2 regions of the Neptuniibacter marinus genome follow, and region 1 is predicted to be linked to the other one. Evidence: predicted binding sites of a transcription regulator. Region 1 holds the regulator's gene; the other holds the start of a gene.

Region 1 (4,359 bases):
TGAGCAAATGTATTAGCACCTACCTGCTGCCCGTTAAAATCTTTAATACTTCCGCCTGTGTTAATTTCAAGCTCGCTAAAGAACGTAGTGCTCTCATAACGTCCACTTAAAAGCATTGGATGGATGATCTCTTCGGTAATAAGAAGACAGTAGTGACAATTAGGTTGCGATACTAAGAGCATCACAACTTTTTCTTGGCCTGATGAATTTCTACCCGTCTCTATATAGGCTTGTTGTAAGTCTTTTGTTTTAGGTATCTCTACAGCCCAGAGAGCTTGGCTGGTTATTAAACAAAAGGTTGCTAGTAATCTAAACATGTAAATTTCGGCGTGTATTCCAGGTCGCGGCTGAGTGTTTATAGTTGTTCGATGAATTCTAAACTATGTTCGGTAACTTCATCCATATAAAGGTCTCGAAAGAAGTGGTCAGCCCCCTCAATTTGAACATTTTGTACCACATCGTTGTTTAATGCTTCCATTTTTTCAAATAGACCGTTGACGATTGTATCTTCACTGCCACTAAAGACCAGTGTTGGTAGTGTCGTTTTAGATAAAAGCGCTGGGGTATCAAAGCGAGGGTTGGCTTGGTAGTAGTTTACAAAACTTGCAGCTGCTACTTGTGTATCTTCACAGTAGATAAAATCTGTATGGATAAGCATGTCATTTGGCGTTAATTGCATTGCTTTTTCTAGCTGAGCTTGCAGTGGGTGTTGGTAGCGTTTGGTGTAACTCGCTGTTTCATCTTGTTCTGACCAAGTTTGCGGAGCAATTAAAATTTGTCCTTTTATAGCGGGGTCTGAGTGTGTATCCGCATACCAAGCTGTTTGATTTCCTCCTCGTGAGTGGGCGGCTAATATTATTGCTTGGCTGCCTTGTGCTTTAAGCCAGTCTACCCAAGCAGCTATTTCATGAATTGCATCGGTATGCTTATGGGTGTGGGGCGTTTTACAGTCGTACATACCATGCCGATTATCAAGACCTAAACTTAAATTGATAGCTAGGCTACTCATGCCTTCATCAGCCAGTAGCTCTTGCCATGTGGCAATGATCTCCATGCCATTGTGGGCGAGTGTGCCGTGGGTGATGAGAAGTATATTGTTAAAACCGTTCTCTTCTGTCAGGTACAGGTTGGCATTTAAGTCGAGATGCTTATATTTTAGTGTGATCTCTTCTGCATATAGGTTGCTGGAGTTAAGAAGGCTGCTAGCAAGGAATAGGGCGATAATAATACGGAGCATAGAAATACCTAAACAGCTTGTTCATCAATTAAGTTATAATGATATTCTTAAAAGAAATATGCAAGCCGTTTCAGTGTTCTATTAGAGGTCACTTGTAGTGTTTAAAGGCCTTCGTAGGCTAGAAGCGTATGTACTGGGACGCCGGCATCTTGGATTTTACTGGAACCTTGAAGGTCGGGTAGGTCAATAAGTGCAGCGGCTTCTGATACTGATGCTCCCAATTTTTTGATAATGCTGCAGGCCGCAAGTATTGTTCCGCCTGTAGCGATTAAATCGTCAAAAACTAAAACTTTGTCTCCAGAAGTAACTGCATCAACCTGCATTTCAACTGTCGCTGTGCCATATTCCAGCTTATATTCTTGTTCGATTGTTTGGCCTGGAAGCTTCCCTTTTTTACGGACGAGAACTAAGGGAATATTTAGATGGTAGGAGATAATAGAGCCGATCAAAAAGCCTCTGGCATCAATGCAGGCGATATGAGTAATATCACTATCAACATAACGCTGAATAAAAGCGTCAGAGATCATGCGTAATGCTTTTGGATCTTTAAACAGGGGGGTTATGTCACGGAACTGTACGCCAGGTTCAGGCCAGTCAGGGATGGTTCGAATAACTGACTTCACATAACATTCGTCGTATGACATTAAAAACTCCTTGGAAACAGCTTGTTGATTTGGCTCAATGCATTTTAGGGGAGGTAAAGCTCTAATGAACCCGTTGGGTTACACATTGAGATGGCTACTTTTTGTGCGACTGACGAGCACCGGTAGTCAATATGCCGGTGCTCTTTTGTTTTATATATTATATGACTCAGCAGTGACCATTTTTACCACATTGCGCACTTACTGGTTCAGCGGTATCGCTTTCTATAACCTCTCCAGATAATCTGTAGAGTTGTTCTATATCTTCTATATGAACTTCTTTGCCTTCAACGCGCAGTAAATTGGCTTTCTGGAAACGTGTGAAAATACGGCTGACAGTTTCGACGGCTAAGCCTAAGTAATTACCAATCTCATTACGCGACATGGACAGGCGGAAGCTAGTTTCAGAATAGCCGCGAGCTTTAAAGCGTTGCGAAATTTTTACCAAAAATGTTGCTACACGCTCTTCTGCATTTTTCTTTGATAAAAGAAGCATCATTTGTTGTTCTTCGCGAATCTCTTTGCTCATAGTGCGTAAGAGTTGGCGGCGTAGTTCCGGTAGTTGCCCCGACAGATCATCGAGGCGTTCAAATGGAATTTCGCAAACGGTTGTTGTCTCTAGTACTTTTGCCGAGACAGGGTATTCGTTGCTATCAAATCCGCTCATGCCAACCAATTCGCCTGGAAAATAGAACCCAGTGATCTGTTCCTCACCTTCATTTGTGATGGTGTAGGTTTTGACGGTTCCTGCTCGAATCGCATACACGTCAGTGAACTCAGAACCTTGGTTAAATAGGTGATCACCTTTTTTTAATGGTCGACTTTTATCGATAATTCTATCTAACCGTTCCATCTCTGTCATATTAAGCGAAACGGGGAGACATAATGAGCTAAGACTACAAGTGTTACAGCTAACCTGCTGCAAACTACGCAGCTTCCCTTCGTTTGTCTTGTTATCACTCATAATACATTCCTGTTGTCGTTATAATCGAGTGGCTACATTTTGATTATGTAATATTTCTGTAAATACGGGAAGTTAAATAATCCGTGAGAATCGCTGTGAGCTAATGTCTTTTGGTATATAAGCATCAAAAGCCATACATATTCTACGAATTAGTAACCGACCGGCGGGTGATACGGTAATGCGTTTTGTGTCCATTTGAATGAGACCATCGGAGGTAAAAGCGCTTAGCTCTTGTTGGGCATCAGCAAAGTACTGATCGAATTGGATACCGAAGCGCTGCTCTATTGGTGCTTTTTCTAATTCGAAATGGCAAATAAGATGAGTGATGACATGGCGGCGTATAATGTCATCTGGGGTTAAGCTTACGCCGCGTTTAATTGCATGCTTTTCGCTTTCTACTGCATCTGTATAAGCTTGCATCTCATGCTGGTTTTGATAGTACACAGAACCAATTTGACTAATGGCAGATACACCCATGGCAACGAGGTCACATTCAGAATGTGTTGTGTAGCCTTGGAAATTTCTGTGTAGTTTTCCCGTGTTTTGCGCAATAGCTAATTCATCATCAGGTTTAGCAAAGTGATCCATGCCTATATAGACATAGCCAGCTGCTAATAGTTTGCTAATGGTAGATTCGAGAATCGCAAGTTTTGTTTCAGGACTTGGTAAAGTGGATTCATCAATATGACGCTGTGGCCTAAAACGATCGGGCAAATGAGCATAATTAAATACAGAGAGCCGATCTGGGTTCATCTCAATAACAGTATCTAATGTCTCGTTAAAGCCATCAAATGTTTGATAGGGTAGGCCATAAATAAGATCAAGGTTAAGTGAGCGGAAGCCTTGGCGGCGAGCTTCTTCTAAAATGGCAGAGGTTTGTTCAACCGATTGCACACGGTTAACAGCTTCTTGCACCTTAGGGTCTATATCTTGTAAGCCTAAGCTAATGCGATTAAAACCGATCTCTCTTAATACTTGGATTGTTTCTTCAGTGGCTTCTCTTGGATCTATCTCAATAGAGTAATCGCCGGAGTCATCATCTAGTAGATTAAAATTAGCCCGCATCTGCTGCATTAACTCTCTCATCTGCTCATGGCTAATGAAAGTAGGCGTACCGCCGCCCCAGTGAAGCTGAGTGACCTGACGGTCATTATTATACCATTTGGAAAGCTGAGCCATCTCTTTATACAGGGTATCCAAATAGGGCTGTGCTTTCTTACGATTTCGTGTAATGACCTTATTGCAGGCACAGTAGTAGCAAACGTGCGCACAAAATGGAATGTGTACATAGAGAGAGAGTGGCGCATTTAAGTCGGCAGAGTTTTGTCCCGTTGTCACCAAATCCGAGGAAGATAGTTCAGGATCGAACTGAACGGCTGTCGGGTAAGATGTATAGCGTGGACCCGAAAGGTCATATCGCTTGATTAGATCTAAGTCCCATTTTATCAGGTTGCTATCCACGAATTTTTCCCTCGTTATCTCAAATGCTGCCATCACTGACAGTAAATAATCTATTA
Region 2 (4,359 bases), 1.5 Mb from region 1:
TGCATCCCGTGGGTTAGATGTTGAGGATGTTGATCTGGTGATTAACTTTGAGATGCCTCGTAAAGGTGATGTTTATCTACACCGTATTGGCCGAACAGGCCGTGCAGGTGCAGAGGGTGAGGCGGTGTCGTTAGTCGATGCCACTGAGTGGAACTTGATGTCTTCTATCGAGCGTTATCTAAAAACGCGTTTTAGGCGTAAATTGATAGAAGGTTTAGTGGGTAATTATAAAGGCCCGAAAAAACTCAAAGCCTCAGGTAAAGCAGCGAGCAGTAAGAAAAAGAAGAAAGACACGGGTGTTAAGAAAAAAGCGCCACGTAAACCGAAACGCTAAGTTGATTAACGCATAGTAACAAATGAGTGAAATAAAATAGGGCGACGTTATTATGCATAATAGCGTCGCCCATAGCCGTGAATCGTTAGGCTAAGAGATAAGTTCTAAAACATGGGTCGCAATCATCGTTTCTTCATTAGTGGCTATAACGCGTACAGTTACAGTTGAATCATTTAAACTAATGAGATTTTCATTTTTTTGGTTAGCATCTTCGGAGTAGGTTATACCTAACCAGCGACATCGATTTAATATTCTTTGTCGAACATCGGCATCGTTTTCACCCACCCCGCCGGTAAAGACGATCTGTTCTAAGCCTTCTAGTGCGGCAGATAAACGGCCAATTTCTAAGGCGGCGCGATAGCAGAACATCTCAATAGCTTCTTCGGCTTCTGGTTGCTCTGCACGGTGAAGTTCGAGCATATCGGAGCTGATTCCTGACACACCTAACCAGCCACTTTGCTTGTAGATCAGTGTTTCTATTTCATCGGCATCCATCTGGTGTTGGCGCTGGAGGTAAAGCAGCACGCCCGGATCAATGTTACCGCAACGGCTCCCCATAGGTAGACCATCCACAGCGGTAAACCCCATAGAAGATGCCACTGAAGCGCCCTGCTTAATAGCACACATGCTTGCCCCTGCACCTAAATGACAGACAACTGTATTCAGTGATGGACTCTGGAGTTGATTAAGCTGGCGCTGAATAAATTCGTACGATAAGCCGTGAAAACCATAACGCCGAATGCCTTCGTCTGTGTATTGCCGAGGCAGGGCGTAGTTTTTTTCTAAGTTGCTTTGTTTACTATGAAACATCGTATCGAAACAGGCAACTTGCGGCAGGTTAGGGGCAAGTGATTCACAAGCTTCAATCAGGCGAAGGTTGTATGGCTGATGTAACGGCGCAAGAGGAATCAGTGCGTTTAATTGCGCTTTAATCTCGTCGCTTATTACGCAAGGCTCACTAAAATGGTCTCCGCCATGTACAACGCGATGGCCTATGGCAACTGAACTACTTTCAGGCAGATGCTGATTTAGCCAGTCTAAAATAGTTTGTAAACACGCCTGGTGGCGCTCTTCCATCGGTACTGATAGATAATCAGGCGTGCTTTGCTCAAGTATCGTGCCGCTGGCATCTTTAACTCTAAAGCGGGCTGTATTTAAAATATTACCCACTTTAAAGCAGTAAAGCAGTGTGAGCGAATTCCCTTTTAATTCAAAAAGGGCGCATTTCAAACTTGAAGAGCCGCCATTGACAGTCAGAATTGTTTTCATAGTTATGAATTCTTGTGATGAACCATATGGGATGCAAGGGCGCAAGAAGCTAAACGAGCCAATGTTTTATCTGCTCGGCTAGTCAGAATGATCGGCACTTTCGCCCCTAAAGCTATACCCGCTGATTTAGCATTGGCTAAATAAATCAATTGCTTAGCTATCATGTTGGCAGCTTCCAAGTCGGGAGCTAGAAGAATATCTGCATCGCCAGAAACTTCCGATACTATATGTTTATCAATAGCGGCTTGCCGTGAAATAGCATTATCAAAGGCTAAAGGGCCATCGAGTAAGCCCCCTGTAATCTGTCCACGGTCGGACATTTTGCACAGCGCTGCAGCATCAACGGTGCTTTGGATATTAGGTTTTACTTTTTCTACCGCTGACAAAATGGCTACTTTAGGTATATCAACACCTAAAGCATGGCAGAAATCGATAGCGTTTTGAGTGATGTCCGCTTTGCAATGGAGGTCTGGAACGATATTGATGGCAGCATCAGTAATAATCAGTGGCTTGTGGTAGTTGGGAACATCAAAGACAAAGACATGGCTTAAACGTCGTTCAGTGCGAATCCCTTTAATCTTATGTACTACGGCACGTAATAGCTCTGATGTACCTAAGTGGCCTTTCATTAAAGCTTCAGATTCACCACGCTTTACTAGCTCGCAAGCGATCTCGGCGGAGGCATGGCTATGTTCTGTGTTAATCAGCTCAAAATCATTTATGTTTAGATTCTGTTCTTCCGCAACAGCCCTGATTTTATCTTCTGGGCCAACTAATGTAGGGATAATTAAATTATGTTCCGCAGCCTCAACAGCACCGATCAGGCTGTTACTGTCAACAGGATGAGCAACAACCGTGCGAATTGGGCGTGCTTTTTCCGCTTGTTGTATAAAAAACTCTAACTGATCATGCAGTGGCGGTTTTTCTTGAATAACCATTGAGGCCTCGGGATTTTTTTATCATAAAGTAACATGCCAATACTTATTCTAAAGCGATGTATTAACAACAGAATATCTTTAGTTTATTGCTTAATTATGACGCGCTGCAACATTTTTTTCTAATGATGTATGTCATTTTAAGTTAAGAGTTTGAAGATATTAATATTTAAAACTTAGGAGGAGGTTTTATTATTACTTGGTATCTTGCCTAATACTTAATATTGGGTTGAATATTAAAATAATATGTACTTGTTTTGTAGGGCCTCTTTTGTTTAGTTTTATGGGTAGTGCTGATAAAAAAAATAGGTAACATTTAGTGTGGAAATATTTTTTATTAGGTGATGTTGATATATCTTTGTTAAGGCAAGAACTTAATGTGCGCATCTAAAGTTATGGGCTGTTAGAATAGAGTTTTCTTGTACGTTAAAATGCAAAATATGTGCGTTATAGCGAGTTGGATCAGGTTGTCAGATTGTAATAGCCGCTTTATGGGTTGAGGAAATTTCATGGGATTATTGATTGATTGGTTTTTGGATTTTTGGGATAACATGCCGGGCGGTAAAATAAGTCGCGCATTCTTTGCAGCGATTTTATTGACGATTGTTGTCTCTATACCTTTAGGTATTTATTGGAGTATTACCCCAAGTGCGTTTGATCCTATATCTGAAGCAGAGATTGACGCTGATGAGCGAGGTCTAGAGATTACTACTGGGTACACTACAGTTTTCACCCTACATCGTTTGGTTGATACATTGCTACATAAGCCGGGTGGATATATTAGTAATGATATAGCACCTCCAGGTGTGTGGTTAGATAACATTAGTAACTGGGAGTATGGCGTATTAGTGCAATCCCGCGATTTAGCTAGAGCGATGCGGAAAGATTTTAGTCGTTCTCAATCTCAATCTGTAGAATATTTAGCACTGACAGTAGCTGAACCGCAGTTCAACTTTGATGCCAATAGCTGGCTGATCCCTTCGTCTGAATCGCAATATGAAGAGGGTTTAGATGCCTTGTTAAGTTATCAACTTGCTTTGGTAAGTAAAGAGGAAACTGAAGCTCAGTTTTTTGCTCGAGCAGATAATCTTAATAACTGGTTGGGTGATGTGCAAACGCGTTTGGGAAGTTTGTCACAACGCTTGAGTGCTAGTGTAGGTCAGAAGCGTTTGAATACGGATTTAGCAGGGGATGCCGAGGCGGAACAGTCCACGGTAGTCGCGAGCGAGGCCGAAATCAAAACTGCATGGCTAGAGATCGATGATGTCTTCTTTGAGGCACGGGGATCTGCATGGGCCTTATTACATATTATGAAAGCGATCGAGCATGATTTTGGGCCGGTACTGGCAAAGAAAAATGCACGGGTAAGTTTACGTCAAATTATACGAGAGCTTGAGGCTACTCAAGATACTGTATGGAGCCCAATGATCTTAAATGGTGGGGGATTTGGTCTTTTTGCAAATCACTCATTGGTAATGGCTAATTATATTTCTCGAGCAAACGCGTCAATTATTGATTTGCGAGACCTATTGAGTAAAGGCTAATACTACTGTGCCAGCGTGTCTTGGAGCTAAAAAGAGAGCATTTATGTTCTCTTTTTTTATATTAGGTCTACACTGAGATGTATTAAAGGTAAAGGGGGGAGAGTTATGCCTCGCCGTTTTATAAGGCATGCTACAGGAATACCTATTCAACTTTCTGTACCTAATTATAGCTCAGAGAGCTTATCGAGTTACGCTCCACGCTGTGTTCAAACAAATGATATTAGTGTGGGTGGACTTTCATGTGAATCACCTGAAGCAATGAGTGCAGGGCAAGCTG

What was found. The regulator FNR, encoded in region 1, switches genes on or off when oxygen is low (the NO sensors DNR and NnrR bind a similar motif). The targets are predictions, from matches to a motif close to TTGATNTANATCAA.
Region 2: the regulator FNR is predicted to act here: its motif matches at 2,664-2,677, upstream of ACOQOE_RS05280 (bifunctional enoyl-CoA hydratase/phosphate acetyltransferase).

Annotation. Positions count from the first base shown of each region.
Region 1 covers NZ_OZ245004.1:2,690,943-2,695,301, reverse strand. Annotated here, with positions in the region: gene ACOQOE_RS12745 (thioredoxin family protein) at 1-317, opposite strand, end outside; gene ACOQOE_RS12740 (alpha/beta hydrolase) at 356-1,237, opposite strand; gene ACOQOE_RS12735 (adenine phosphoribosyltransferase) at 1,339-1,881, opposite strand; gene fnr (fumarate/nitrate reduction transcriptional regulator Fnr) at 2,048-2,842, opposite strand; gene hemN (oxygen-independent coproporphyrinogen III oxidase) at 2,915-4,303, opposite strand.
Region 2 covers NZ_OZ245004.1:1,146,297-1,150,655, forward strand. Annotated here, with positions in the region: gene ACOQOE_RS05270 (DEAD/DEAH box helicase) at 1-334, shown strand, start outside; gene ACOQOE_RS05275 (acetate/propionate family kinase) at 425-1,603, opposite strand; gene ACOQOE_RS05280 (bifunctional enoyl-CoA hydratase/phosphate acetyltransferase) at 1,606-2,541, opposite strand; gene ACOQOE_RS05285 (DUF2333 family protein) at 3,048-4,082, shown strand; gene ACOQOE_RS05290 (PilZ domain-containing protein) at 4,188-4,359, shown strand, end outside.